DNA from 2 places in the Halomonas sp. TA22 genome. Region 1 is predicted to be linked to the other one. Evidence: predicted binding sites of a transcription regulator. Region 1 holds the regulator's gene; the other holds the start of a gene.
The links. The regulator sigma-54, encoded in region 1, starts transcription at its own class of promoters, with help from an activator protein. The targets are predictions, from matches to a motif close to TGGCACNNNNNTTGCTNT.
Positions count from the first base shown of each region.

Region 2: a site for sigma-54 is predicted at 4,586-4,603, ahead of HJD22_RS17105 (nitrate reductase). Genes of this name have one in related genera too.

Region 1 covers NZ_CP053108.1:3,358,793-3,373,929, reverse strand. Annotated here, with positions in the region: gene HJD22_RS16000 (Do family serine endopeptidase) at 1-1,039, shown strand, start outside; gene hisD (histidinol dehydrogenase) at 1,122-2,447, opposite strand; gene hisG (ATP phosphoribosyltransferase) at 2,525-3,184, opposite strand; gene murA (UDP-N-acetylglucosamine 1-carboxyvinyltransferase) at 3,216-4,478, opposite strand; gene HJD22_RS15980 (BolA family protein) at 4,491-4,760, opposite strand; gene HJD22_RS15975 (lipid asymmetry maintenance protein MlaB) at 4,907-5,239, opposite strand; gene HJD22_RS15970 (phospholipid-binding protein MlaC) at 5,236-5,835, opposite strand; gene mlaD (outer membrane lipid asymmetry maintenance protein MlaD) at 5,939-6,403, opposite strand; gene mlaE (lipid asymmetry maintenance ABC transporter permease subunit MlaE) at 6,400-7,182, opposite strand; gene HJD22_RS15955 (ABC transporter ATP-binding protein) at 7,179-7,991, opposite strand; gene HJD22_RS15950 (calcium/sodium antiporter) at 8,161-9,105, shown strand; gene HJD22_RS15945 (KpsF/GutQ family sugar-phosphate isomerase) at 9,192-10,169, shown strand; gene HJD22_RS15940 (HAD family hydrolase) at 10,178-10,735, shown strand; gene lptC (LPS export ABC transporter periplasmic protein LptC) at 10,741-11,337, shown strand; gene lptA (lipopolysaccharide transport periplasmic protein LptA) at 11,397-11,864, shown strand; gene lptB (LPS export ABC transporter ATP-binding protein) at 11,885-12,610, shown strand; gene HJD22_RS15920 (RNA polymerase factor sigma-54) at 12,804-14,225, shown strand; gene raiA (ribosome-associated translation inhibitor RaiA) at 14,395-14,703, shown strand; gene HJD22_RS15910 (PTS sugar transporter subunit IIA) at 14,711-15,137, shown strand, end outside.
Region 2 covers NZ_CP053108.1:3,607,228-3,622,364, forward strand. Annotated here, with positions in the region: gene HJD22_RS17085 (zinc ribbon domain-containing protein YjdM) at 143-484, opposite strand; gene HJD22_RS17090 (hypothetical protein) at 502-699, shown strand; gene HJD22_RS17095 (hypothetical protein) at 696-833, opposite strand; gene cobA (uroporphyrinogen-III C-methyltransferase) at 827-1,741, opposite strand; gene HJD22_RS17105 (nitrate reductase) at 1,701-4,445, opposite strand; gene HJD22_RS17110 (ANTAR domain-containing response regulator) at 4,887-5,480, shown strand; gene HJD22_RS17115 (CmpA/NrtA family ABC transporter substrate-binding protein) at 5,477-6,499, shown strand; gene HJD22_RS17120 (NAD(P)/FAD-dependent oxidoreductase) at 6,737-8,086, shown strand; gene nirB (nitrite reductase large subunit NirB) at 8,083-10,611, shown strand; gene nirD (nitrite reductase small subunit NirD) at 10,685-11,059, shown strand; gene HJD22_RS17135 (IS3 family transposase) at 11,184-11,624, opposite strand; gene HJD22_RS17140 (IS3 family transposase) at 11,641-11,991, opposite strand; gene HJD22_RS17145 (transposase) at 11,994-12,365, opposite strand; gene HJD22_RS17150 (MltR family transcriptional regulator) at 12,465-12,992, opposite strand; gene HJD22_RS17155 (hypothetical protein) at 13,102-13,893, shown strand; gene radC (DNA repair protein RadC) at 13,936-14,445, opposite strand; gene HJD22_RS17165 (hypothetical protein) at 14,888-15,137, opposite strand, start outside.

The DNA.
Region 1 (15,137 bases):
GAGCGCTCCTCCGCTTGCCCGGGAGCAGGGACCAGCCAGCTACTCCGAGGCGGTGGAGCGTGCTGCGCCCGCAGTCGCCAATATCTATTCGTCGCGGATGGTCGAGCGCGAGGAGCATCCCTTGATGTCGGATCCCTTCTTCCGACAGTTCTTCGGTGACAACACCACCAGCCGGCAGCGCATGCTGTCGAGTCTGGGTTCCGGCGTCATCGTCAGCCACGATGGCTACGTGTTGACCAACCATCACGTGATCAGCGGCGCCGACCAGATCCAGGTGGCGCTGCGTGACGGGCGCGAAACCCTCGCCGAAGTAGTCGGCACCGACCCCGAAAGCGACCTTGCGGTACTGCGCATCGAGCTCGACAACCTGCCGGTGATCTCGATGTCCGATTCCTCCTATATCGCAGTGGGCGATGTGGCGCTGGCTATCGGCAACCCTTTCGGCGTGGGTCAGACGGTCACCATGGGGATCATCAGTGCGACGGGACGCAGCCACCTCGGCCTCAATGCCTACGAGGACTTCATCCAGACCGATGCCGCGATCAATCCCGGCAATTCGGGGGGAGCATTGATCAATGCCGAAGGCGCACTGGTCGGCATCAATACGGCGATCTTCTCTCGCTCCGGCGGCTCCCAGGGCATCGGCTTCGCGATCCCCGCCAACCTGGCCCGCAACATTCTCGACGAGCTGGTGACCCAAGGGCGCGTGATACGCGGCTGGTTGGGGATCGAAGCGCAGGAGATGAGCCAGGAGCTGGCGCAATCCTTCGGACTCAACACTCCGGGGGGCGTGGTGATTGCCGGCGTGGTGCCCGGCGGCCCGGCGGACGAGGCGGGCCTGAGGCCAGGCGACGTACTGCTTGAGGTCGATGGCCGACCGATTCTCGATGGCCGCGTGGCGATGTCCAACATTGCCGCCATCGAGCCCGGCTCCAGCCTGCCACTACGAGTCATTCGCAGTGGCGAAACCCTCGAAGTGACGCTTGCCGTCGGCGAACGACCCGCCCCGCTGTCACGCCAACCGCAACCCGCGCCCTAACCAACCGCATCTTCGACGCGACCGACCCCGCCATGGCGGGGCCGGTCGCGTTGTGACCCATTGCATGGCGACGAGCCGGTCGTTACTTCTCGCTCAGCCGGTACTCGGCAGAGCGGGCATGGGCGGTCAGCGACTCTCCACGCGCCAGGGTCGAGGCGATACGCCCCAACCGGGAGGCGCCCTGCGCCGAACAGTGAATGATCGACGAACGCTTCTGGAAGTCGTAGACGCCAAGTGGCGAGGAGAAGCGCGCCGTGCCTGATGTCGGCAGTACGTGATTGGGACCAGCGCAATAGTCGCCCAACACCTCGGCGGTATAGGAGCCCATGAAGATGGCGCCAGCGTGGCGCACCTCGGGCAGCAACGCGTCGGGATCGGCCATGGAGAGCTCGAGATGCTCAGGAGCGATACGATTGATCAATCCAAGCGCTTCGTCACGATCGCGGCACTGGATCAACGCGCCCCGCCCGCTCAACGAGGCACGGATGATCGCCTCGCGCTCCATGGTCGGTAGCAGCCGCTCGATGGAGGCGGCCACCGCCTCGAGGTGCTCGCGATTCCAGGTGATGAAGATTGCCTGGGCATCTTCGTCATGCTCAGCCTGGGAAAACAGATCCATGGCCAGCCAATCGGGATCGGTGACGCCATCGGATACCACGAGGATTTCGGAGGGTCCAGCAATCATGTCGATACCAACCTGACCGAATACCGCCCGCTTGGCCGTGGCCACATAGATATTGCCGGGACCGACGATCTTGTCGACGCGCGGTACCGTCTCGGTGCCGTAGGCCAGTGCCGCCACCGCCTGAGCGCCACCGATGGTAAACACCTGATCGACCCCTGCCAGATGCGCCGCCGCCAGCACCAGCTCGTTGAGCACCCCATCCGGCGTCGGCACCACCATGATGATCTCGCGCACCCCGGCGACATGCGCCGGAATGGCATTCATCAGCACCGACGAAGGATAGGCCGCCTTGCCACCCGGTACATAGATACCGGCACGATCGATGGCCGTGACCTGCTGGCCGAGCACGGTACCATCGGCTTCGGTGTAGCACCACGACTCGGGCTTCTGACGCTCGTGATAGAGCCGAATGCGCTCCGCCGCAGCCGCCAGCGCGTCACGCTGCTCCGCGGGCAGGCCCTGATAGGCCTGCGCCATGCGCTCCGCACTCAGGGTCAGCTCAGTCATGGCATTCGCCGAGAGACGGTCGAAGCGGTTGGAGTACTCGATCAGTGCGGCGTCGCCCCGCTCGCGAACGGCGTCGATGATCGCATCGACCCGTGCCTGGAGATCGGCGTCCGAGACGCTTTCCCAGGCGAGCAAGGCCTCGAGGCGCTCATCGAAGTCGTCAGCGGCGGTGGAGAGCCTGGCGATGTCGGGTATCGCAGTGGCGTTATCGGTCATGTGGATCTCTCGTGACAAACGTAAAACCTATCGCAGCTCGTGACGCTGCCTGGCGGCGGGCAAGCGTGCAGGCGCTATCAAGTCGAGGCAGTCTCGCCATGGCGGCGCTTTGCCACCGCGTCTCGCAGGCGTGCGATCAGCGGCTTCAACCGCTCGTGCTTTATGGTCATCGAAGCCTTGTTGACCACCAGCCGGGTGCTGATCTCGGCGATCATTTCACGCGGTTCCATACCATTGGCGCGCAGCGTGTTGCCGGTATCGACGATATCGACGATCTCGTCGGCGAGATTCATCAACGGGGCGAGCTCCATCGCACCGTAGAGCTTGATGACCTCGGCCTGGATGCCCTGTTCGGCGTAGTAGCGCCTGGCCACCTGCACGAACTTGGTGGCGACCCGGCGCCGGGCCCTGCCCGGTTCGGCGTCACACACGCCGGCGGTCATCAGCCTGCACTTGGCTATCTCGAGGTCGAGAGGTTCATAGAGGCCCTCAGCACCATGCTCGAGCAGCACATCCTTGCCGGCAATACCGAGATCCGCAGCACCCAGCTGTACATAGGTAGGCACGTCGGTGGCGCGAATGATCACCAGTTTCACGTCGGGCAGGTTGGTGTCGAAGAGCAGCTTGCGGCTTTTGCTCAGTTCCTCGGCAGGCTCGATGCCCGCCTCGGCCAGCAGCGGCAGCGTCTCGTCGAGAATACGGCCCTTGGACAGGGCCAGAATCAATTGCTTGTTCATCGGCTCACTCTATTTCGCTTGACCCGGCCGGTCAGCCCGGCACGCGACGAATCTTGGCGCCCAGCAGCTGCAGCTTCTCCTCGATGCACTCGTAGCCGCGATCGATATGGTAGATGCGATCGACCAGCGTCTCGCCCTCCGCCACCATCGCCGCCACCACCAACGACGCGGAGGCGCGCAGGTCGGTGGCCATCACTGGCGCCCCGGAGAGGCGCTCGACACCGGTGATCACCGCCGTGTTGCCCTCAAGCGCAATCTGCGCCCCCATGCGATTGAGCTCTTGAACGTGCATGAAGCGGTTTTCGAAGATCGTCTCCACCACTCGCCCTGTGCCTTCGGCAACGGCGTTCAGCGCCACGAACTGGGCCTGCATGTCGGTGGGAAAGGCCGGATAGGGGGCGGTACGCAGGTTGACCGCCTTGGGACGACGGCCCCGCATGTCGAGCTCGATCCAGCCTTCGCCGCTGGTGATGGCCGCGCCGGCCTCCTCGAGCTTGGCCAATACCGCCTCGAGAATGTCGGCACGCGTATTGCGCACCCGCACCCGGCCACTACTGATTGCCGCAGCCACCAGGAAAGTGCCGGTTTCGATGCGATCGGGCATGACATCGTAGTGACAGCCATGCAGGCGCTCCACGCCATGAATGGTGATAGTGTCGCTGCCGTGACCGCGAATGTCCGCACCCATGGCGATCAGACACTCGGCAAGATCGACCACCTCTGGCTCGCGGGCCGCGTTCTCGAGGGTCGTGACGCCATCGGCCAGGGTCGCGGCCATTAGCAAGTTTTCGGTGCCGGTCACGGTGACCGTATCGAAGAAGATCGTGGCCCCCCTGAGCCGGCCATCGACGCTCGCCCGGATATAGCCCGCCTCGACGCGAATCTCGGCGCCCATCGCCTCCAGGCCGCGAATGTGCAGATCGACCGGACGCGAACCGATGGCGCAGCCGCCTGGCAGAGAGACATCCGCCTTGCCGAAGTGCGCAAGCAGCGGGCCCAGCACCAGGATCGAAGCACGCATCTTCTTGACCAGCTCATAGGGCGCATGACAGTCGCGCACCTGGGAACCGTCGAGCTGGATGGTCATTTTCTCGCCCATCACCGGCTCGATGCCCATACGGCCCAGCAACTCCAGCGTGGTAGTGATGTCCTGCAGGTGCGGCAGGTTGCCAATGGTGACGGGGCCATCGGCAAGCAGGGTGGCACAGAGTATCGGTAGCGCCGAATTCTTGGCACCGCTGGCCCAGACCTCGCCATCCAGAGGGCCGTTTCCAGTAATGATCAGCTTATCCATTGAAATCCGTCGTCAGGCGCCCAGGCTCTGTGCAGAGCCATTTTCGGGTGCATCAGGCCATTGTGAAGGAGTATAGGTCTTGATACTGACGGCATGGAGAGCGCCACTGGCGATCTCGTCGGAGAGCGCGCCATAGATCAATTGCTGACGCTTGACCGGGCTCAGGCCTTCGAAGACATCGCCCACGGCGACGACCTGAAAATTGCAGCCTTCACCCTGGATATGGAAGTCACAGCCATCGATACGAGTCTCGAGCAGTGCCTTGACGTCGCTGGGTTGCATGCGAAGCAGTCTCCTTGTTCAGATTCGGGTCCCGAGGCGCTGAGGGGCCGGACCATGAGGCGAAATGGCCCCCATGGTAATCAAAACCGCCGCCAATGGCGATGGCGGCGGTCGGTTCGAAGGAATATAGAAGGGGAATAGTGGAGTCAGTCGCCAGCGACGACAGGCAACAGCGCATCGAGACCCGCCACCTGGGTGAGCCGTGCCAGCGGGGGTGAAAGCCGCACACTGCCGATCTCGAGCCCAGCTGCACGGGTCTGGCGTGTCCACTCCAGCAGTATGCTGAGCGCAGCACTGCTGACGCGGTCGACACCGGTGAGGTCGAGACACAATGTCTCACCGGGCCGCTGCTGACCAAGCCAGAGACTGCCAGCGGCGGCAAGCGCCGCTGCCACGTCGAAATCCACCTCGCCGGAGACCGTCAGCCGCCGGCCATCAGCCTCGAGGCGGGCACCTTGCTCATCGAGCAGGAGTATCATGCATTGCCGCCCTCTTCCAGCTCCTCGACACCCACTTCGGGCGACCAGTTGCTGATCACGGCATCGTAATCTCGATTGCGCTCACGCATGGCCTGGTCGAACTGGTTGCGGAACGTAAGCCCTAGGTTGATGCCATTGACGATCACGTTGACCACCTTCCACTCACCGTTGGAGAGGCGCAGCGAATAGCTGACCGGATAGACCTGGCCATTGGTGGCGACCACCTCCATGGCAACGCTTGCCTGGTCCTCATGGCGCGACTCGCGCTGCGAGTCCAGCACCCGCAACTCACGATAGTCGAACGTGACCAGTCCTCGGGTATAGGTGTCGATCAGGGTCTGACGGAAGGTCTGGGCAAAGCGCGATCGCTGCTGTGAAGTGGCGTTGTTGAAGTAGCGCCCCATGACGCTTGCACCGATGTAGCGAAAGTCGGCGATATCGTCGAGACTTTCGTCGACCAGCGCCTCGAGCTCCTCGATATTCGCGGCATAGTAGTCCCGACGCCCTTCGATCTGTCCCATCAGCTCATCGATGCTGTCGCGAATCAACTGCTCTGGGGCGCTCTGGGACTGCTGGGCGAACGCAAGCGTTGCCATCAAGCTCAGGCAGAGCCCCAGCGTGAGCGCAATGGCCGACGATAGCCGCCTGCCAGCGGCGAGGGGGAGAAGATGCGTCATAACGCCTCCTGAGGTAAGGATTTCAATCACTGATCATGTTCGACACGAATTGCTGGATAAGTTCTTCCAGCACCAGTGCCGATTGGGTATCGCGGATGGTATCGCCATCGCCGAGGGTATCGGGATCGCCGCCCACCGAAAGCCCGACATACTGCTCGCCAAGCAGCCCGGAAGTGAGGATCGCCGCCGTGGTATCGCGCGAGAGCTGCCCCTCCAGCGAGCCGTCTATCTCCATGATCACCCGGGCATCGTACCAGTCGGTGTCCAGCTCGACGGCCGTGACGCGTCCCACATTGACACCAGCCATGGTAACGCGAGCACGCGGCCTGAGCCCTCCGATATTGGAAAAGTTGGCCTGCAGCGTAAAGGTATTGCGGGCGGGCTCCATCGTAAGCCCACTGACACGCAGCCCGAGAAAGATCAATCCCACGATTCCCGCCAGCATGAACAGACCGACGCCCAGTTCCATCATCTTGCTGCGCTTCATCCCAATCCTCCAAACATCAGCGCGGTAAGCACGAAGTCCAGCCCCAGCACCGCCAGCGAGGAGTAGACGACCGTGCGCGTGGTGGCACGGGAAATCCCTTCCGAGGTCGGAATCAGGTCATACCCCTGGAATACCGCGATCCAGGTCACGACCAGCGCGAACACCAGGCTCTTGATCAGGCCATTGCCGACATCATTGAGGAAGGTAACGCTGGCCTGCATATTGCCCCAATAGGAGCCTTCGAACACACCCAGCCACTCGACGCCCACCAGATAACCGCCATAGATTCCCACCACGCTGAAACCGATGGTCAGCAGTGGCAGTGAGACGAAGCCGGCCCATAGTCTCGGCGCCACGATACGCCGTAGCGGGTCGACCCCGATCATCTCCATGCTGGTGAGCTGCTCGGTGGCCTTCATCAGGCCGATCTCGGCCGTCAGTGCCGAGCCTGCACGGCCGGCAAAGAGCAGGGCCGCCACGACCGGCGCCAGCTCACGCAGCAGCGACAGGGCCACCATCTGCCCCAGCGCCTGTTCGGCGCCGAAATCGACTAGGATGGTGTAGCCCTGAAGCGCCAACACCATGCCAATGAAAAGTCCTGATACCAATACGATGGCAAGCGACAGTACGCCCACGAAGTGCATCTGCCGCACCCAGAGACCAAGCCCCTCCCGGGAGGGCACTCCCACGCCAGATTGGGCGAGAAACAGCCCAGCTCGCCCCAGCGCCTCGAGCACCTCGCAGCCACGCCGGCCGAGCCGAATCAAGTAGTCGATCATGCAAGACCTCCGGCATCCAGAATGTCGTGCTGGAAGTCGGCCGCCGGGTAGTGGAAGGGAACCGGGCCGTCGGGTTTGCCATGTATGAACTGGCTCACCCGGGCGTCCTGCTCGACATCAAGTGCATCTGGGGTGCCATGGGCCATCACCTGGCCATCTGCGATCACGTAGACATAGTCGGCAATCGACAACGTCTCCTGAATGTCGTGGGAGACCACTACCGCGGTGAGGCCCAGCGCCTCGTTGACCCGCTTGATCAACTGCACCAGCACGCCTTTGGAGATGGGATCCTGGCCGACGAACGGCTCATCGTAAAGAATCAGCTCAGGGTCAAGCGCCAGCGCCCGGGCCAGCGCCACGCGACGCGCCATGCCGCCGGAGAGCTCCGCCGGCATCAGGTCGCGAGCACCGCGCAGCCCAACCGCTTCGAGCTTCATCAACACCACGTCGCGCACCATCGCCTCGGGAAGGTCTGTATGTACCCGCAGCGGGAAGGCAACATTCTCGAATACGCTCAGATCCGAGAAGAGCGCACCACTCTGGAACAGCATGCCCATCCGCCGTCGCAGACGGAAGAGCGCCTTGCGCGATAACGAATGGACATCCTGGCCATCGATGATCACCCGGCCGGCGTCCGGGGCGAGCTGGCCGCCAAGCAGCTTGAGCAGAGTGGTCTTGCCGGTGCCGCTGGGACCCATGATAGCGGTGATCCTGCCGCGCGGGATCGCCAGATCCACGCCGCGAAAGATGTCCTTATCGCCACGCGAAAAGTGCAGCCCCTCGACAGTGACAAAGGACGAGTCGCTCATGACACCCCGTAGCCAAAGAAATTATCGAACATTGTATCTTAACCTAAACGCCTGTCGCCAGCGGGAGTTGTTGCGTATGGCGACTCTCGCTGGCAGCTAGCTTGCGTCATTTTCACCAGACGCGTTTAATTGGCGCTCCGTTCCCAGGCGCAGGATGGTCTCGCCCCCTATGCTCGTACCCCTGATCACCGTTCTCGTCGGCTTCATCGGGCTATTGTGGAGTGCCGACCGCTTCGTGGGCGCCGCGGCCGCCACTGCACATCGCGCCGGCATGAGCGCCATGCTGGTGGGCATGACCATCGTTGCCCTGGGCACGTCGGCACCCGAGATCATCGTCTCGATCATGGCCTCGCTGGACGGGGCACCGAGCCTGGCCATCGGCAATGCACTGGGGTCGAATATCGCCAATATCGGGCTGGTACTCGCCGTCACGGCCCTCGTGGCGCCGATTCCGGTGCGCTTCTCGATCGTGCGTCGAGAGCTGCCATTACTGCTCGGCGCAACCGGCCTTGCCGGTTATGCGCTGGCCAACGGCATCCTTGGACGTTTCGATGCACTCTTCCTTGTCGCGCTGCTGATCTTCAGCGTCTGGTGGCTGTTTCGAGCCGACACCCCCGACAGCGCTTCCGCGGGTGGCGAGATCCCCACCATGCGCTTGCCCAAGGCGCTATTCTGGTTACTGCTTACCTTGGTGCTACTCGGTGCCAGCTCCCGGCTGCTGGTGTGGGGGGCCACCGAACTGGCGCGTGGACTCAACATCAGCGAGCTGGTAATTGGCCTTACCATCGTCGCCATCGGCACCAGCCTGCCTGAGCTGGCGGCCTGCGTTGCCAGCGCACTGAAGCGCCATCACGACATCGCCATCGGCAACGTCATCGGTTCCAACCTGTTCAACATGCTGACGGTACTGCCCATTCCCGGCATTCTCGCTCCAGGCCTCATCGATCCTGCCGCGGCTAGCCGCGACTTCCCCACCATGCTGGCGCTGACACTGGCACTTGGCGCCCTGCTGCTGTGGCAGCGGCGCGGCACGCTAGGGCGCTTACCGGGCGCGGCTCTGTTACTCTGTTACCTGCTCTATCTAGGCTGGCTTGGCGTCGGGCTCGGCACATGATCAACAACCCGCCAAGCCCATCTCAGCCAGCCCCTATCCCGCGGCCACACTTGAGAGAAATGCCCTAAGCGGCAACAATTCATGCCATGACTGCAGACGACTCCCTCTATCGCGCCAGCGCCCTGCGCACGCTGAATATCGAGCAGCAGGCGATCGCCGCGCTTGGCGCCAAGCTGAGTATCGACTTCGACCGTGCCTGCGAGCTGATCCTGGGCTGCAAGGGACGTGTGGTGGTGACGGGCATGGGCAAGTCAGGCCATATCGCCGGCAAGATTGCCGCCACCCTTGCCAGCACCGGCACGCCGGCCTTCTTCGTCCACCCCGGCGAGGCCAGCCATGGCGACCTGGGCATGATCACACCCGGCGATATCGTGCTTGCCCTCTCCAACTCCGGTGAGACCGCCGAGGTGACGGCGCTGCTGCCGCTACTCAAGCGCATGGGCGCGCCCTTAATCAGCATGACCGGACGCCCGGGATCGACACTGGCAACACATGCCGATGCACACCTCGACACCGCCGTCGAACGCGAAGCCTGTCCGCTCGATCTGGCGCCCACCTCCTCGACCACTGCCGCCCTGGCAATGGGCGATGCCTTGGCGGTGGCCCTGCTCGAGGCGCGCGGCTTCACTGCCGAGGATTTCGCGCTGTCGCATCCGGGAGGGAGCCTGGGGCGTCGCCTATTGCTGAGAGTCTCCGATCTCATGCATCAGGGCGAGCGCCTGCCGAGCGTTCCACTGGGCAGTCCGCTACGCGATGCGTTACTGGAGATTACCCGCCAGGGGCTTGGCTTCACCTGTGTCGTCGATGAACGGGGCTATCTGATCGGCGTCTATACCGATGGCGATCTACGTCGTACGCTTGATCAGCATGCCGACCTCAGGACACTCAAGGTCGACGATGTCATGACCCGCCCCGGCAAGCGCATTGGCGCCGACATGCTGGCCGCCGAGGCCGTGCGTATCATGGAAGACAACCGCATCACCGCGCTGGCCGTCGTGGATGATGATAGCCGTCCGGTGGGCGCACTACATATGCATGACCTGCTGATCAGCGGCGTCATCTAGGAGAGCTCATGACCATTACCGCACCTTCACTCCCCCCCAACCTGATTCAGCAAGCCCGCCAGGTACGCCTGTTGGCGCTGGATGTGGATGGTATATTCACCGATGGACGCCTCTATTTTGTCGAAGATGGCAGCGAAATCAAGGCCTTCCATACCCAGGATGGGCTAGGCATCAAACTGCTGGGCCAGGCTGGTCTGAGCATCGCACTGGTGACCGGCCGCGATTCGCCGATCGTCAGCCGCCGCGCCGCCGCCCTTGGTATAGAACATGTGAAGCAGGGGCGTGACGACAAGCTCGAAGTGCTGCGCGAGCTGACCCAAGAGCTCGGCCTCGACTTCTCTCAGGTCGCCTACGCTGGCGATGATCTTACCGATTTGTCGGCGATCAAGCGCGCCGGGCTCGGCATCAGCGTGCCCAACGCACCGGCCTATGTGCGCGAGCACGCCGACTGGGTGACTACCCAGACGGGCGGGCATGGTGCAGTGCGGGAAATCTGCGATGTACTTCTTCAGGCCCAGGGCCATTGGGGCGCTGTCGTCGACACCTATCTACACGGCAAGCGTTGAGCTCTATGCCCTTGCGTCCACGCTTCCCGCGCCCCTCGTCGAAACTCTGGCTGGTACTGGTCCTGCTGATAGTGGGGGGCATCCTGGCGCTGCTCGATCAGCGCGACACCTTCGGCCCCGGCCCGGTGCCGCGTGACGATGCCGGCGAGCCGGACTACTACCTTGAAAATGCCACCCTCACCCGCTTCGACGAGCGTGGCGCTCCGCACCAGCGCCTCGACAGCCCGCGCCTCTCGCATACGCCACATGACGACGTGACACGCGCCCAGACACCGGTCGCACGAATTTTCGATCGTCAGGGCCGCACCTGGTTCGGCTACGGCGATGTAGGCATTCTCGGTCCCGGCGGGGATCTCTTGACCCTGGAGGGCAATGCCAGGCTCAATGCTCCCGAAGAAGGATGGCAGCTGGATACCGACATCCTGCATGTCGATACCGTAAACGGGCATGCCTGGAGCGACACCCCGGCACTTCTGCAGCAACCACCCCAGTGGATGCGAGGTGAGCGCTTCGATGCCTGGCTCAACCTGGACCGTGCACGCCTGACCGACGAGGTCCAAGGCTTCCATCCTCCCGAAGGCTATGAGGAACCAGCACCATGAGAGACACTCCCACCCCGACATCTCGCCTCATGGCCTGCATGATGGGTGCTTGCCTGACAATGCTGGCCGCCCTTCCGGCGTTCGCGCTCGAGAGCGATGCTCAGCAGCCCATCGAAGTGGCCGCGGATCGCCTTGATCTCGACGATCGCGCCGGCACCGCCATCTATACCGGCGATGTCGAGATTCGCCAAGGTAGCATGCAGCTCACCGGCAATCGCGTCGAAATCCTGCGCAATGACGCAGGCGAAGTGTCGCGCCTGACCGCTACCGGCGAGCGCGCCTACATCGAGCAGCAGCCGGCCCCGGACGAACCCGTGGTACGCGGATGGGGTCGCACCATCGTCTACCATGCCGCACAGCGCCGCGTGGAGCTGATCGATCGCGCCGAACTGCACCAGGCGCGAGACACCTTCGATGGCGGTTATGTGGAGTATTTTCTCGACCGTCGCGTGGTTCAGGCACGCGCCGACGTCGAGGGCAGCGAGCGCCAGCGCGTGCGCATGACCCTCAATCCCGAGCAGAACTAACTTCTGATCCAAGGCAGCCCATGAAGACCCTTCGTGCCCGGAACCTGGCCAAGAGCTACAAGCGTCGCCGTGTCGTCCATGACATCAGCCTCTCCATCGAACAGGGCAGCATCGTCGGGCTGCTCGGGCCGAATGGTGCCGGCAAGACCACCTCGTTCTACATGATCGTCGGCCTGGTGCGCGCCGATGCGGGCGAAGTACACATCGACGACCTCGACCTGACCAAGGCGGCCATGCATCGCCGCGCCCAGGCGGGCATTGGCTATCTTCCCCAGGAGGCCTCGGTATTTCGCAAGCTCAGCGTGGCTGACAACATCATGGCGATCCTCGAGACGCGCGAGGATCTCGATCGCGAGGGTCGCCACGCAAGTCTCGAGCAGTTGCTGGAAGATTTTCATATCACCCATATCCGCGACAACCTGGGCATGAGTCTCTCCGGGGGAGAACGTCGACGTGTCGAGATCGCTCGCGCCCTGGCAACGGAGCCCGCCTTCATCTTGCTCGATGAGCCGTTCGCCGGGGTCGACCCGATCTCGGTAGGCGAGATCAAGGGCGTCATCAGACAGCTCAAGCGTCGTGAAATCGGCGTCCTGATCACCGATCACAACGTGCGCGAAACCCTGGACATCTGCGACCGAGCCTATATCGTCGGTGACGGTCAGATCATCGCCGAGGGCAATGCCGAAGCGATTCTCACCAACCAACGGGTACGCGAAGTCTATCTCGGGGAAGACTTCCGACTCTAGGTTCAAGAGCCTTCGGCACGCCGCCACTGCTCGGCGGCCGCCATCAACCGCATGAAAACTTTCTACGCTGCCCAATCTGGCATGGTACTTGCGCATGGCATGTTTCTTGCTCAGTTTTCACGCAATTGAGTCTTGCAAGGGATTGCGGCGCGAGCTAACGTGTCGTCTCATTTGTCAGTGAACACCCCTTGCCATGGCCATGAAACCCTCGTTGCAACTCCGTGTCGGCGCGCACCTGACCATGACGCCGCAGCTCCAACAGGCCATCGCCCTTTTGCAGCTGTCGACACTCGACCTGCGCCAGGAGATTCAACAGGCGCTTGAAGCCAACCCCATGCTAGAGCTGGACGACGGCTTCGGCGAGCAGGAGGTCGCCGAAGCGCGTGAAGAGGAGTGGAACAGCGAAATTCCCGAGGAGCTCTCTACTGACAGCGACTGGTCGGACACCTACCAGGACATGGCGCCCAGTGGAAGCAGCTCGGGCGAGGGGCCGGATTTCGAGCGCAACGCTAGTGGCGAGAGCCTCCACGACCACCTCGCCTGGCAGTTGGCGATGACCGATCTCAGCGAGCGCGAACGCATCATCGCCGAGAGCCTGATCGATGCCGTCGATGACAATGGTTATCTCAACGGCGCTCTCGACGAGCTGTGCGCCGGCCTTCGCGACCAGGGGCTGGCCGGACTCAAGAGCACCGAGGTAGAGCAGGTGCTGATGCGCCTGCAGCAGTTCGAGCCCACCGGCGTATGCGCCCGAGAGCTGCGCGAGTGTCTGCTCCTCCAGCTCGGCGTGCTGCCCGAGGAGACACCACTGCTGCCCCAGGCGAAACGTCTTGTCAGACAGTTCCTCGAAGCGCTTGGCAATGACGATCGCAAACTACTGAAGCGGCGTCTGCGCCTCGAGGACGAGGAACTCGACCGGGTCATCGCCCTGATTCGCTCACTCGATCCCCGCCCCGGCCAGGCCTTCGGCGAAAGCGACAACGACTATGTCATTCCCGACCTGATCGCCCGCCATGGCCGTGAAGGCTGGCGCATCGAGCTCAATCCCGACGCCCTGCCGCGTATGCGCATCCAACCCGACTATGCCGCCCTGATCAAGCGCGCCGACAAGAGCGATGACAATACCTTCATGAAGCAGCACCTGCAGGAGGCGCGCTGGCTGATCAAGAGTCTCTCGAGTCGCAATGACACCCTGCTGCGCGTAGGCCGGGAGATCATGGCGCGTCAGATCGATTTTCTCGAAAAGGGCGAAGAGTCGATGAAGCCATTGATACTGGCCGATATCGCCCAAGCCGTGGAGATGCACGAATCGACGATCTCGCGAGTGACGACGCAGAAGTACATTCATACGCCCCGTGGCGTCTTCGAGCTCAAGTACTTCTTCTCAAGCCATGTCGGCGGTACTGGCGACAGCGGCGATGCCCATTCGAGCACAGCGATCCGCGCGCGCCTGAAGAAACTGATTGGCGAGGAGCCAGCGCGCAAGCCGCTCTCCGACAGCAAGCTCGTCGAACTCCTCGAAGCGAGCGGCATCAAGGTGGCCAGGCGGACCGTAGCCAAGTACCGCGAAGCGATGGGCATCCCCCCCTCCAGCGAACGCAAGAGACTCTCCTGAAATCCATGTCTCAAAGCGCGTATCAATGGACGTTAACTCCTAATACATTGAAATAAATAAGCTAAAATAATGAAGGGGCATCCATGTCAAATCCTCGGATGCCTAGGGGTATGCAATAGGGCAAAAAGGGTTACAATCGAACTGCAACCCGCCGCAACAGGAGAGTGTCATGCAAGTGAATATCGCCGGGCACCATGTGGAACTGACCGATGCACTGCGCGCTTACATCAACGAGAAGCTTGCTCGACTCGAACGCCACTATGACAACATTACCTCGGTCCAGGTTACACTCTCCATCGAGAGGGAGCGCCAGCAGGCAGCCAGCACTCTGCACGCCGCGGGTGCAGACATTCATGCCGATGCCGAGGATGGCGACATGTACGCTGCCATAGACGCCCTTGCCGATAAACTCGATCGCCAGTTGGTCAAACACAAGGAAAAGGCACAGGCACGCGCCCAGGGCGTCGGTGCCCGCTGAGCTACCCATGACGTTGCAAACCATCCTACCCCCTGAGCGTACGCTGTATGGTGTCGCCGGGGGGAGCAAGAAGCGAGTGCTGGAATTTTTCAGCACCTTCATCGCCCAGAACACACCAAGTCTCGATAGCCAGGAAGTCTTCAGTCGGCTTATTGGACGTGAACGCCTAGGCAGTACCGGCATCGGCAACGGTGTTGCTATTCCTCATGCCCGCAGCCCTCACTGCAAGGCCCCCTTGGCGGGTTTTCTCAAGCTCAGTGAGGCGGTGGATTTCGATGCCATCGATGGCGAGCCTGTCGATCTGGTCTTCGTACTGCTGGTACCGGAAGAGGCTGACGATACGCACCTGGCGCTCCTGGCCCAGGTCGCCGGCGTGATGAACGACAGCGATACTCGTCATCGATTGCGCAAGAGCGACAGCCAGCGACAGCTTT
Region 2 (15,137 bases), 250 kb from region 1:
GAACAGGTATCAAGTCATGGCGAGGCGCGCGGGATGGGAGTGGATGATCGATAGGAGCACTATCGGTTAAGCGAAGGGATTGTTTAGCCACAGGCCCGAGAATGCGGGCAATTGAGGACATGGCTTACAAAATGCACAGCGATCAGGCCTTTTTGACGAATTCGGACTTCAGCTTCATCGCGCCCACGCCATCGATCTTGCAGTCGATATCGTGATCGCCATCGACCAGGCGGATGTTCTTGACCTTGGTACCGACCTTGACCACCAGCGACGAGCCCTTGACCTTGAGATCCTTGATCACCGTGACCGTGTCGCCATCCTGCAGGAGGTTGCCGTTGGCATCGCTTACCGCGCGCGCATCGCCCTCCTCGGCGCCCGCCCTCTCCTGCGGCCACTCATGGGCGCACTCTGGGCAGACGAATAGGGTCAGCTCCTCGTAGGTGAATTCCGAACCGCACTGCGGACAAGGGGGTAGCGAGCTCATGGCAAGGCCTTCTGGACATGGAAGCGGGAACGCGAGGCTGCGCAGTTTACCGGCTGCGCCCGTGCATTCCCACCCGGCTCGGCAACCCCGAGCTACCTGACCAGCAGCGCCACGACGCTCAGAGCCAGCAGTCCTCCTCGATGACCTTCGCCGCCTGGTCCAGGCCGTGGGCAGGCGCCGCGATGGCGATGCCCTTGGAGGCCAATTGCGGCTAGGTGAAGCCGATCGCCATCAGCAGCGCGACCGTAATGGCGCCCATCAGATACCAGTGAAGACCACGCCTCAGTGCTTCTATTCCCTTGATCGTCACACCGGGATGCTTGTCGATCCAGGCAAGTGGAGTCAGCACGAAGACCCCGGTGGAACCATGCTGGCCTTTTCGGGCGCCTCGGCCATGCGCACCACGCTGCCCACCATGATCAGGCACGGCGAGGGCAGCGGGCTCACTGCCAGCTGGCGCGGCATGTCGTCCAAGGTGCCGATCAATGTCTGCTGCTCCGGCAGGCTGGCGTTGGCGATCAGCATCATCGGCCAGTCGTCGGGAAGCCCCGCGCGGCGCAGCCCGGCGCAGATGGCGTCGACCTTGGAGAGTCCCATGTAGAACACCAGGGTCTCGTCGCGTCGCGCCAGGGTCGCCCACTCCGGCTCGCCCCCCTCGCGGCACACCTGGGCGGTGATGAAGCGCAGCTGCTGGGCATGGGCGCGGTCGGTCAGGGCCATGCCCATCGCCGCAGCAGCGCCGGAAGCGGCGGTGATGCCAGGCACTATCTCGGTGGGAACGCCGGCCTGGGCAAGGGCGGCAAGCTCTTCGCCCATGCGCCCGAACACGCCGGGGTCGCCACCCTTCAGGCGCACCACCGACTTGCCCTCGCCTGCCAGCTTGACCAGCAGCGCACCGATCTCGGCCTGCGGCACGCTATGGTGGCCGGCCTCCTTGCCGACATAGTAGCGCTCGCTGCCAGCGGGAATCATCGCCAAGGTGTCATCGCCCACCAGACGATCGTAGACGACGGCATCGGCCTGCATCAGCAGTCGAGCGGCGCGCAGGGTGAGCAGATCGGCACTGCCGGGACCAGCACCGACCAGGTAGGTCTTGCCCGGCAAACACTCGCCCCGTGTGGGTACGGAAACCCTACCGGCATCTCGTGTTGCGCCCAGTGTTTCCGAAAGAGCGCAGGAAACCCCTGCACCCAGCCGGGGCAGGAAACCCAGCAGATCACTCAGCTTCGGCTTCCAGCTTTTCATTTGTGCCAGCATGGGCGGTTTCCTCTTCGATCAGAGATTTCAATTCGGGAATGCAGGAGCCGCACTGGGTGCCGCAGGCGAGCCTGGCGCCCAGTGCCTCGATAGTGGTATCGCCGCTGCGAATGGCGGTGACGATGGTCTTGCGACCCACCTGGTGACAGCTGCATACGGTCGGCCCCGCATCGGCCTCGCCGCTATCGCAGCCGGCCAGCAGTCGGCGGCGATGCTGCGTCTCAAGCGTCTCGCCGCGCAGCGCTTCGCCGAAGCGCTCGTCAAGCCAGGCAAGGCCGGGCAGCTCGGCGGGCGGGGCCACCATCAGCCACCAGCGCAGACGACCATTCTCGATCCCGGCAGCACGCAGTCGGCCGCTGCTGGCATCCTCGGCCCACAGCGTCGGCTCGCCCGGCAGGTGGGCAGTGGCCCAGCGCATCCAGTCACGTGAGGTACCATCGCGCTCGCCGCCCGCCAGTTGCCAGCGCTGGCAGTGCGCCAGAGGAATGCGTGTCCAGTAGTGGGTCTCCTCGCACCAGCTCGGCAGGCCGGTCGGTGGGTCGGCCACCAGCAGGGTGGCTTCCCAGCCGTGCGCCAGGGCAGCCAGCATGACAGCGCCGTGCTTGGACTCCGGTTGGCCGGAGAGCGGGTCGAGGTGCGCCTCGAGCAGGCTGCCGGTACGCGCCCTGGCGCTGAAGCGGTCGCTCCAGTGAATGGGAATGAAGACTTCACCGCGGCGCTGTCCCTTGGCCACGCGCACCCGACCGCGAAACTCGCCGCCGGGGGTGGTCAAGCAGGCAAGCTGCTGATCCTTGAGGCCATGGTGGCTGGCATCATCGGGGTGCACCTCGATAAAGGGCTCGGTGCGGTGATTCATCAGGCGCGGGGCGCGAGCAGTACGCGTCATGGTGTGCCACTGGTCGCGCACACGACCGGTATTGAGGCGCAGCGGCCGCGACGCGCTGAGCTGCTGAATCGGCAGTTGCGGGCGCACGGCGATCAACCGGGCCAGGCCATCCGGCGTGGCGAAGCGGCCATTCTCGAACAGCCGCGCGGTACCATGGGGGGCACTCGCCGTCACCGGCCACTGGATCGGCGCCAGGGCGTCGTAGGCGGCGCGGTCGAGGCCAGCCAGCCCCGAGATATCGAACATCCGACGGCTATCACTCGGGTTGTCATCAGCATTCTCGAAGGCGGAAAGGCGCGCATGCTCATCGAATATCTCGCCGGGATGGGTGTAGCCGAAAGCCTCGCCAAAGCCCATGCGCCGGGCAACCTCGCTCATGATCCACCAGTCGTGGCGCGCCTCGCCGGGCGGCGGCAGCATGCCGCGCTGGCGCGAGATGCGCCGCTCGGAGTTGGTCACGGTGCCATCCTTCTCCGACCAGCCCGAGGCGGGCAGCACGATGTCGGCATAGGCCAGCATGTCGGTGTCGGCCACGCACTCGGAGACGATCACCAGTGGGCATTTTTCGAGTGCCGCACGCACGCGGTTGGCATCGGGCAGGCTCACCGCCGGGTTGGTGGCCATCACCCACAGCGCCTTGATCTCGCCGCGCTCGATCGCCTCGAAGATCTCCACCGCCTTGTAGCCTGGTCCTTGTGGCAGGCTCGGCGCCAGACTCTCGGTGCTCCAGAAGCGCGCCACCCGGTCGATGGCGCCAGGCGTGTGGTAGTCCATGTGCGCGGCGAGCTGGTTGGCAAGCCCGCCCACCTCGCGACCGCCCATGGCGTTGGGCTGCCCGGTGATCGAGAAGGGCCCCGCCCCGGGCAGACCGATCTTGCCGCCGGCCAGATGGCAGTTGATGATCGCGTTGCACTTGTCGGTGCCGCTTGAGGACTGGTTGATGCCCTGCGAATACATCGTCACCACGTGCAGCTGGCTGGCGAACCAGTAGTAGAAGGTCTCCAGGCGCTCGGGGTCGACGTCGCAGTCGCCGGCGATCGCCTCGATGCTCGCATCGCCTTCGCGGGCCGCCGCCAGCGCCTCGTCGAGCCCTTGGGTGTGGCGCTCAAGATAGGGTTGGTCGAGACGCCCGCGGTCGGCCATCCATGCCAACAAGCCGTTGAACAGCCGCGCATCGCTGCCCGGCTTGAGTCCCAGGTAGAGATCGGCGATCTCGCAGGTATCGGTGACGCGAGGGTCGATCACCACCACGCGCATCAGCGGGTTGCGCTGCTTGGCGACCCGCAGGCGCTGGTAGAGCACCGGATGGTTCCAGGCCAGGTTGGAGCCGACAAGCACCACCAGCTCGGCCTCCTCGAGATCCTCGTAGCTGCACGGCACGGCATCGGCGCCGAAGGCGCGCTTGTAGCCGGCCACCGCCGAGGCCATGCACAACCGCGAATTGGTATCCAGGTGCGGCGTGCCGAGAAAGCCCTTGAACAGCTTGTTGGCGACGTAGTAGTCCTCGGTGAGCAGCTGGCCCGAGAGGTAGGCCGCCACCGCCTGGGTGCCGTCGGCATCGCGAATCGCCGTGAGCCGCTCGACCACGGCCTCGAGCGCGGCATCCCAGTCGACCTCGACGCCATCGACGCGCGGCCGAATGAGACGGCCCCTGTCGCCCAGAGTTTCGTGCAGCGCCGCGCCCTTGACGCACAGTCGGCCGTAGTTCGCCGGGTGTTCGGTATCACCGCTCACCTCGGTCATGACGCCCTCTTCCACCGTTGCCGTCACGCCGCAGCCGACGCCGCAATACGCACATGTCGTTCTGACCTGATGCATGGCGTGCTCCTCTCGCCACGAGCCCAGAATGAAAAACGAGCCCCGAAATAAAAGACGTCCAGCCTCTGCTCCCCTATCGGGGGCGAGGCTGGACGTCGCTGTCTGGAGCGAAGTCGGCGTTGACTCCGCAATGCCTTGCTTAAGCAAGCGCCATGCCACTTTTACCGCCAGCGGGACGAAAGGCCCAGCGGGTGGGCAGCAAGCCATAGCAGAATCCACCATGGAGAGGCCGAAAACTCAGCCGCGAAACGAAAAGTGCACCACGAAATAGCAACACAGGGGTATTTCGCACTACATCAATGCACCGCTTCCACACGCGTCCTTTTACCAAGGCGCCATGAGCCGACGGCATCTGAGGGCAGGCATTGACGCCTGGCGCTGCGTGTCGCCCAATGGCCCATCCCTTGCTAAGGTAAGCCAAACGAACACCGCGAGTTAGCCATGCCCTCACCGCTGAAAGTTCTTCTGGTCGACGACGAGCCCGTGCGTGCCGCCATGGTCGAAGAGGCGCTGATGAGCGAAGGCCATCAGGTGATCTGCCATCTGACCACTCCCGCCAGCCTCAACGCCATGGTCGCCCGGCATCAGCCCGACGTGGTGATCATTGACATGGAATCCCCCGACCGCGACACGCTGGACAGCATGGCGCTGCTCAATCGCGAGAACCCGCGCCCGGTGGTGTTCTTCGCCGACCAGCACGACCCCGACACCATGCAGGCGGCGCTCAAGGCCGGCGTCAGCGCCTATGTGGTCGATGGCCTGATACAGGGCCGGGTCAAGGCGATCATCGAGGTCGCCATCGCGCGTTTCGATTCGTTCCAGTCGATGCGCAGCGAACTCGACAAGGCACGCAACCAGCTCACCGAGCGCAAGCGCATCGAACGTGCCAAGGGGCTGTTGATGAAGCACCAGAGCTGCGACGAAGAGCAGGCCTACCGGATGCTGCGCAAGATCGCCATGGACCGCGGCCAACGCATTTCCGAGGTCGCCGAAAGCGTCATCGATATTCTCGAACGTCTGGAGAAAGGTATATGAAAGCCCTGCCACCCCCCGAGCTTCAGCGCGTGCAACTAGGCTTCGTGCCACTGCTCGACTGTGCCCTGCTGGTAATTGCCCGCGAACAGGGCTTCTTCGCCGAGCAGGGGCTGGATGTGGTGCTGTGCCGACAGAACGCCTGGTCGACGCTGCGCGACAAGGTCGCCGCCGGCCTGCTCGATGGCGGCCAGATGCTCGCCCCCCTGCCACTGGCCATGACCCTGGGGCTCGGCAGCGAGCCCTGCAAGACCCTGGCGGCGCTCAACCTGAGCCGCAACGGCAACGCCATCGTGCTCAGCCAGGCCCTGGCCGAGCGCGCGAATGCCGGCTACTCGGACGAGCCCGCCGCCAGCGCCCGTGCGCTGGGTGGCTACCTGCTGCGCGGGACACCCGAGCGCCCTCCGCGCCTGGCGATGGTGCACCCGCACTCCTGCCAGCACTATCAATTGCGCCAGTGGCTGGACCTGGGCGAGATCGATCCACAGCGCGACGTGGAGCTCGCGGTCATGCCGCCGCCGCGCATGGTCGAGGCGATGCAGCGCGGTGAGATCGACGGCTTCTGCGTGGGCGAGCCCTGGGGTACCCTGGCCGAGGCGCGCCACACCGGGCGGATCGTCGCGACCGGCGCCCAGCTGTGGCCCGACCATCCCGAGAAGGTGCTGGGCGTGACACGCCGCTGGGCCGAGCGCTACCCGGCCACGCTCTGCCACCTGATCCGCGCACTGCACTACGCAAGCCAATGGCTTGCGCTCGACCCAAGCCACCTGCGTCAGGCGCGTGACTGGCTGGCCCTGCCCCCCTATCTCGACCGCTCGGTAGAGCATCTCGATCACCTGCCACTGGGCGAGGCGCCACTGCTGCAGCGCATGTGCGGCACCGACATGCTGCGCCCCGAGGCCAGCGCCATGCAGCGCTTCGCCACACAGATGCTGTCCGCCGCATCGCCGACCCTGGCCGAGCATGACACGCTTGAGACCTGCTACAGTCCCGTGCATTACGACACCGCCACGCACCACTAATGTGCAACAACCAGGAGGCTGCCCGTTTTCCCACGCCATCTCCCGCCCTTCAAACTATTGAAAAACAAGCTAAATAACGCCTACTGGCATGCTCTGGTCAGGCTATTGCAACACTAGCCTACCATGGCGATCAATGGCGATCGTCCTAGACATGACGAAGACGTCTCACACTTCCCGGACAAGCGGGAAGTGGCGAGGCGTCTTTTTTTATGCGTCATTTTTGTCAGGAGTAGCGGCATGACCTCTCGACACGCTTCGCAAACCGCTGGCAAGCAAGATCGCCTGCTGATCATCGGCAACGGCATGGCCGGCCACCGGCTGCTCGAGAAACTGCTCGAGCAGCCGGGGCGTCCGGCACGCATTACCGTGATTGGCGACGAGCGTGTGCCGGCCTACAACCGCATCCTGCTCTCGCCCCTGCTGGCCGGCGAGATGGAGCGCGAGGCGCTGACCCTGCGCGATGCCCAGTGGTATGCCGAGCAGGGCATCGAGCTGATCCTCGGCGAGCGGGTCTCCCATATCGACCGCCAGGCACGTCGCGTCACCACCTCCGGCGGCCGCGAGCTCGATTATCGACGCCTGGTGCTGGCAACCGGCTCGCGCCCGATGATGCCCGAAGTGCCGGGCATCGCCCTTGCCGGCGTGCATGGCTTTCGCGACCTTAGCGACGCCGCGTCCTTGGCCCAGACCTCGCAGCAAGGCCACCGCGCGGTGGTGATCGGCGGCGGCCTGCTCGGGCTCGAGGCGGCCGAAGGGCTGCGCAAGCGCGGCATGGTAGTCAGCGTGGTGCAGCGTGCCGACCGGTTGATGAATCGCCAGCTCGACGCGACCGCCGCCGAACTGCTCGAGCGCGAACTCAGCGCACGCGGCCTGGAGGTGATCACCGCGGGCCGCCTGGCATCGCTGGAGGACAACGGGCAGGGCCAGGTGGCGGGCATCACCCTCGAGGATGGCCGCTTCCTGCCCGCCGATTGCGTGGTGGTCGCCGCCGGCATCGTTCCCAATGCCGAGCTTGGCCGCCAGGCCGGTCTCGCGTGCCAGCGTGCGATCAACGTCGACTCCACCCTGACCACCTCCGACCCGGCCATCCATGCCCTCGGCGAGTGCTGCGAGCACCTGGGCCAGACCTATGGCCTGGTCGAGCCGATCTGGCAGCAGGCCGAGGTGCTGGCTGCACATCTATCTCAGGAGTTAGGCCAGGAGCGCGGCGCCTCGGTCGAGGGCTACGTCGAACGGCCCTGCGCCACCAAGCTCAAGATCAGCGGCGTGTCGCTCTACTCCTTCGGCCCCATCGAGGCCGACGCAGAGCACGACGTGCTGACCTACCACGACCCCGAACATGGCGACTACCGGCGCCTGCTGCTGCGCGCAGGCCGCCTCGAAGGTGCCGTCCTGTATGGCGATACCAGCATGGGCCCCTGGTACTTCCAGCAGGCCCTGGCCGAGCGCGACCTGAGCGCCTGCCGCCAGGCGCTATTGTTCGGTGCCGGCGACGCCACCTCTCTTCTCGAAAGCCATCTCGAATCCCAGCGTCTCGAATCCCAGCTTATCGCTACCGACACCCCCTTGCAGGAGGAAGCGGCATGAACACCTCGAATTCAGCCAAACAGCGTCTCATCATCATCGGCAACGGCATGGTCGGTCACCACTTGGTCGAGCAGCTCGTCGAGACCGGCGCCACCGAGCGCTTCGTCATCACCGTGTTCGGTGAAGAGCGCCACCCGGCCTACGACCGCGTCCACCTCTCGGAGTACTTCACCGGACGCGACGCCGTGTCGCTTGCAATGTGCGAGGCGGACTACTACGCCGCCAATGGCATCGAGCTGCGCCTCAACGAGACGATCACCGGCATCGATCGCGATCACCAGGAAGTGGTCACCGATGCGGCGCGCCATGGCTATGACCGCGTGGTGCTGGCCACCGGCTCCTTCCCCTTCGTGCCGCCGATTCCCGGCAACGACCGCGCCAACTGCCTGGTCTACCGTACCCTGGACGACCTCGACGCGATCCGCGCCGCCGCCGAGAACGCCACTACCGGCGTGGTGGTAGGCGGCGGCCTGCTCGGCCTGGAGGCGGCCAATGCCCTGCGCGGTCTCAACCTGGATACCGCCGTGGTCGAGTTCGCCCCTAGGCTGATGCCGATGCAGGTCGATGCCGAAGGCGGCGAGCTGCTGCGCGAGAAGATCGAGGCCCTCGGCGTGCAGGTGCTCACCGGACGCGCCACTCAGGAGATCATCGATGGCGAGGCGAGCTTCCACCGCATGGTGTTCCAGGATGGCAAGGTGCTGGAGACCGACCTGATCGTCTTCTCCGCCGGCATCCGCCCGCGCGACGAACTGGCCCGCGATTGCGGCCTGGAGATCGGCGAGCGCGGCGGCGTGGTGGTGGACGACCACTGCCTGACCAGCGACCCGGCGATTCTCGCCGTCGGCGAAGTGGCGGTGTGGAACGGCTCCTGCTTCGGCCTGGTCGCCCCCGGCTATCAGATGGCCAAGGCGGCCGCCGCCACCCTCACCGGGGGCGATCTGAGCTTTGCCGGTGCCGACATGAGCACCAAGCTCAAGCTGCTCGGCGTGGACGTCGGCTCGATCGGCGATGCCCATGGCGAACGCTCCGGCGCGCGCACCTACCGCTATCTGGACCAGATCAAGCAGCAGTACCGCAAGCTGGTCGTCTCCAGCGACGGCAAGAAGCTGCTCGGTGCGATGCTGGTGGGCGACAACAGCTACTACGACACGCTGATGCAGTACTACAGCAACGGCCTGGAGCTGCCCACCCAGCCCGAGAGCCTGATCCTGCCGGCAAGCGAAGGCGGCGCCCCCACCCTGGGCCCCGATGCGCTGCCCGACACGGCGATGATCTGCTCGTGCCACAACGTCACCAAGGGCTCGATCTGCTCGGCGATCGATGCCGGCGCCACCGATCTTGTCAGCGTCAAGACAGTGACCAAGGCCAGTACTGGCTGCGGCGGCTGCACGGCGCTGCTCAAGAGCGTGGCCGAAAACGAGTTCGAGAACCGTGGCGTGGAGGTCGACAAGTCGATCTGCGAGCATTTCGCCCACACCCGCCAGGAGCTCTACTCGATCGTGCGCGTGGAGGGCATAAGGACCTTCAGCGAGCTTGCCGCCAAGCACGGTACCTCGCACGCCCACGGCTCAGCTCCAGGGCTTGGCTGCGATATCTGCAAGCCGGCGGTGGCCTCGATTCTCGCCTCCTGCTACAACGAGCCGATCACCGATGCCGCGCACATCCCGCTGCAGGATACCAACGACACCTTCATGGCCAACATGCAGAAGAACGGCACCTACTCCGTCGTTCCACGCGTCGCCGGTGGCGAGATCACTCCCGAAAAACTGATTGCGCTGGGCCAGGTCGCGAAGAAGTATGGCCTCTACACCAAGGTCACCGGCGGCCAGCGTATCGACCTGTTCGGCGCTCGCCTGGAGGACCTGCCGGACATCTGGGGCGAGCTGATCGAAGCTGGCTTCGAGACCGGGCATGCCTACGGCAAGTCGCTGCGTACCGTGAAGTCGTGTGTCGGCAGCACCTGGTGCCGCTACGGCGTGCAGGACAGCGTGGGCATGGCGATTCGCCTGGAGGACCGCTACAAGGGCCTGCGCGCCCCGCACAAGATCAAGTTCGGCGTTTCCGGCTGCACCCGCGAGTGCGCCGAGGCGCAGAGCAAGGATATCGGCGTGATTGCCACCGAGAACGGCTGGAACCTGTATGTATGCGGCAACGGCGGCATGCGCCCACGCCACGCCGAGCTGTTCGCCACCGACCTCAGCGACGAGGAGCTGTTCAGCTACATCGACCGCTTCCTGATGTTCTACATCCGCACCGCCGACCGCCTACAGCGCACCTCGGTATGGCGCGAGAACCTGGAAGGCGGGCTGGACTACCTCAAGGAAGTGGTGATCGAGGATAGCCTGGGGCTGGGTGCCGAACTCGAGAGCCAGATGCAGACCGTGATCGACGCCTATGAGTGCGAATGGGCCAACGCCATCAAGGACCCGGAGAAGCTCAAGCGCTTCAAGAGCTTCGTCAACGATGCCCGTCCTGACCCGGACATCATCATGACCAGCGAGCGCGGCCAGCTTCGCCCGGCCTGACCAGCGGGTGGCGCCAAGGCCGGCCAACACGCAACGGCCCGGCGCCGCCGCCCTGACTTTGGAGGAGAACCACATGAGCACCGCAACTGCACTAAAGGAAGAGACCGCCGTGAGCTTGCAAACGATCTGCACCAAAGCCGATCTGGTTGAATTCTCTGGCGTTGCCGCCTGGATCGAAACCGAGCAGGGCCCGGCTCAGGTAGCGATCTTCTTCCTGCCCGATCGCGACACCGAGCTCTACGCCATCGACCACCGCGACCCCTTCTCCGGCGCCAACGTGATCGCCCGCGGCATCGTCGGCGATATCAAGGGCGAGCCGGTGGTCGCCTCCCCCGTCTACAAGCAGCACTTCCGCCTGGAAGATGGCCAGTGCGTGGAAGACGAGAGCGTGAAACTGCGCACCTGGCCGGTGCACTTCGATGGGGACAAGGTGGTGATCGAGGTGTGAGATTACCGCCTTTGGGAAAGAGAAAAGCCGCCGATGCTGGGGAAGCGTCGGCGGCTTTTCACGTGGCTGGAAGCGGCGCAAAGACCGTCCCAGTCCCCAAGGGTGGACTTGTGGACACGCCCCATCAGTTAACCTCCTCGAACTCTACCGGAGTCCGGTAACCAAGGCCACTGTGCAGCCGATGGCTGTTATAATAGCCATCAATATAGCCCTTTATATGTTTTCGTAACTGACGCAACGTCATGAAGCTGGTGGCGTGCAGCAATTCTCCCTTCAGCGTTTTAAAGAAGGACTCCACTTCGGCATTGTCGGTGCATTGTCCCGGGCGGTTCATGCTGTGCCGTACCCGGTGTTGATTCAGCAGCACCTGGGTCTTGTGAACCCGGTACTCGATGCCGCGATCCGTATGGAACAGCGGGTCAGGTGCTGGATTCCTGCTTGTGAAGGCCTCGCGCAGCGTGGCTCGGGCAAAGTCTCCACTCAGCCTTTCTCCCAATCGCCAGCTGATGATTCGACGTGAGAAGAGGTCCAGGACCACCGCCAGAAAAACGTATTTCTTACCCAACTTGATGTAGGTGACGTCACTGCTCCACTGACTGGTTTACCGCAACCGGCTTTTTGGCCTCGAGCCGGTAATTTGGCAGGGCTTTCAGGTCGTCCCGACGTTTGCTCAGGCGGCGATAGACACGCGTGACTCGGGCCTTCATACCCCATTCCCTCATCAGTCTGGCCACCCGGTTCTCACCCACTACAAGACCTTCTCGGCGCAGGGCCTGATAGACCCGGGGACTGCCATAACGGCCCTTGCTGGCGTTGTAGACTCTGCGGACCTTCAACAGCAGGTCTGCATTTTCAGCGTCTCTCTGGCTGGGCTTCCGGTTTGCCCAGGCGTAGTAGCCAGACCGAGAGATGTTCAGGTGGCGACACAGCACCTTTACCTCGTGCTGTCCTCGGTGTTTCCAGACGAACCGGAACGCTTCCGTCGTTCCTCTGCCTGAAAACGTTGAAACTTTTTTAGGATGTCATTCTCCTCCTCAAGCTCCGATACGCGGCGCTTCAGACGAGCGACCTCATCCTGCTCCTGGATCTTCTGCTTAGCATCAGGCGGGGCTTTCTTGACCCGTTTCATGGCGAACTGTCCCTCTCGGTATTCCTTTCGCCAGCGTGACAGCATGAAGGGGTGGATATCCAGTGCTTCAGCCACTCCCTGGACGCTCCGGTGGGCCTGGTGGCTCCACTCCACCGCTTTGACTTTGAACTCGGTGCTATAGCGTTGCGTTTTCTTCCCCGTGATCATCTCGGGCATCGGTTCTCTCCTGTTGGGGAGTTATCGATGCGTGTCCACTGGAGTGGGGGAAGTCCACGTCCGGCAACAGCCATTTGTTAGGGATTTCTGTCCCCCACGCTATCGTTGCTGTAGAGGCTTTGATTCAGTCCTCTTTTGACAACGCTCGCCTTCAATTTCAGAAATACGGTTGCTTAGCACCAGCAATAAACGCGCGCAGCCCGCTGAATAAAAATGTCGTGCCTCAAACGTAGCAGCATCACCAACCGTCTTACTATAGAGGTCCTCGCACTTGCTTCGAAAGCTTTGGCCCTCGAGCGAAATCCCTACTTTGTGCGCAAAGTCATTTCTTATGGTTCGCACTTTATTAATAGCCTGCATCTCATCTTTCGCGATCAGCCCCAACGAAAAAGCAACCTTGGTACGAGAAGAAAACGACGTCAGTGGACCGCTAGGCCCGTCACGCAAAACTTCTTGAGTCACTTTGTCCTCGACCAAAAAGCGCTCTAACAGCCTAGATAGCATCTCGTCGAGCATTGCAGCCCACACAAGAACGAGACCACGTTCGGTGCCACTCGCGTTCTCTCGATTGGCTTCATCAAGAAATTGGTTAATGTCATGCTGTAAAGCTCCCGCTTTTAGTTGCACTGCTGATTAGAGTTTTCCAATTGGTTGTATTTCGCCTTGCGCTAGTGTAAGCCGGAGAACTCTAATTGCGAATGCCGCTATTTTAGGGGAGGGTTACAAAATAGGAACAATGAATCCACAGCAGATCTGCGAAGACTTTCTCCGAAAAGAAATTCGTTACAACAGCGAACATCATATCCTGCCAAGCGAAAGCGCCGTCGCGGATCGGCTGCTAGATCGTGGGATTGAGATGAAGCACGTCTATGAAGAACTGCATGGAAAGCTTCACCTCCACCCACCAGCACTCTCGCTCCTCCTTGGTTTGGTTCTGAGTGCAGCCGCGTTCTGGAGCCCGGAGAAAATACAGAGGGCGCGAACTGCGCGAGACGATCTCACCAAAACCAATCACCAAATTGCAAAGAAGGCGACAGAGTTAGCAATGCTGCTGGAGCGACGTTCTGACCTGCATAATACATCTGGCTTTAGTAGTGCTACTCACTATCACGTCTGCGCCGTGCTTGAGGCTGCCTCCCAGCACAATTATCTATTCACGTCTTATGTACAGAATCGCCTGGATGCTTTGAGAGGACAGTTTGACCTCAAATATTGGCCTTCGCTGAGCGATTTCGTGCAGGTATTGGCATTAGATGCGAAGACCGCCAACATGACTGCAACGGATCCCTTGACCGCTGCCGCAACTGCGGCAGTCCGTGCATCCAAGGCAGATTTCTTCAAAGCGCTGTTCGCTGCTATTGAGGAGAACTGCGCCGATAATTACGGCCGCTTACCAAACGGCTTCAAGCTTTCCGACCGGGCACTGGCCTCACTAGGCAACTGCGCATTGGATCTTGACCCCGACGACTTGGTCGATGATGCATATATCAAACGATTCCGGCAGCGTGAACGCAGTGGAGCCAAGTAGCAAAGTCCGGCGAAGCAAAAAAGGGGGCCGAAGCCCCCTGGGTCAGATCAGGCCACGTTCGGCAAAGGACATAGTATCGCTACCGGCGACAATGACATGATCCAGCGAGCGTACATCCACCAGCGCCAGAGCCTCCTTGAGCCGATTGGTGATGGCTTCATCGGCACGGCTCGGCTCGGAATTTCCGCTGGGGTGATTATGCGAGAATATCACCGCCGCCGCATTGAGCCTCAGGGCCTCCTTGACCACCTCGCGTGGATACACCGAAGCACTGTCGATGGTGCCCCGGAACATCTCGGTGTATTCGATCAGGCGATGCTGCGAGTCGAGGAAGAGTACCGCAAAGACTTCGTGCTCGAAACCAGCCAGCTTGGCACACAGGTACTCTTTGACGAGTGCCGGTGAGGTGAAGGACATACCCCGCTGTATTTTCTGGTCGATGACCTGACGCGCGGCGTCAAGAATCTGATCTACCGACGCCTGCAGGTAGCGCCCTTGCGCGTCACGGACCAGCAGAGAGGAATCGAACGAGGAAAAGGACAGTTGTGTCATGATCGTGCTCCGGTTGCTCGGGCGGAATTGCCCGGAACCGGCGTCAGCACGGCGCAGCGCAAGCTGTCATAGGGTCATGAACGGCCATGGCCGCAAGCGTGCAAGCACGCGCAGCCCTTGACGGCGAGAACGCCGTGGTACGGTGAACGGAACAGCAAGACCGCCCATACCTACCCACTACACACACTCGCCCTTGGCAAGCGGAGCGCGCAGGCCCTTATGGGCCGGAGGCGTCAGGGATCAAAGCCAGATGGCCGCGATTCGGAACGAAGCGCGGGGCGTAGCCCGCGAGCCCGACAGCGGCACGCCGGGATGCAAATCTTGGGTGTGGATAAATTTCAAATAGTGTTCTGTATGCCACACTCGCATGGTGCCAAGCACCATGCAACGTCAGTCACGTAGGAAGCCTGGCTTGGCTACGCCGGAGTACTCATAAGGGGTTTCACACCTCGTGGCGGGCTGCTGTGCGATTATGTCTGAGATCTGAAACTACGGCGATCAACCTATTGACCGGCTCGGCCAATCGTTTCGGTAATACACGATGCTCGGAAAATTTTTTTTCATTGGCAATCCAGCGCTTCGCAACCCATATATCGTCTTCGGGGTGATTGTTGTCCACTCCGTTGCAATACTTGTAGCCAACAAGTGCATCGGTATGCGATAGCAGGATACGGGCCATGGTCATGTGAAAA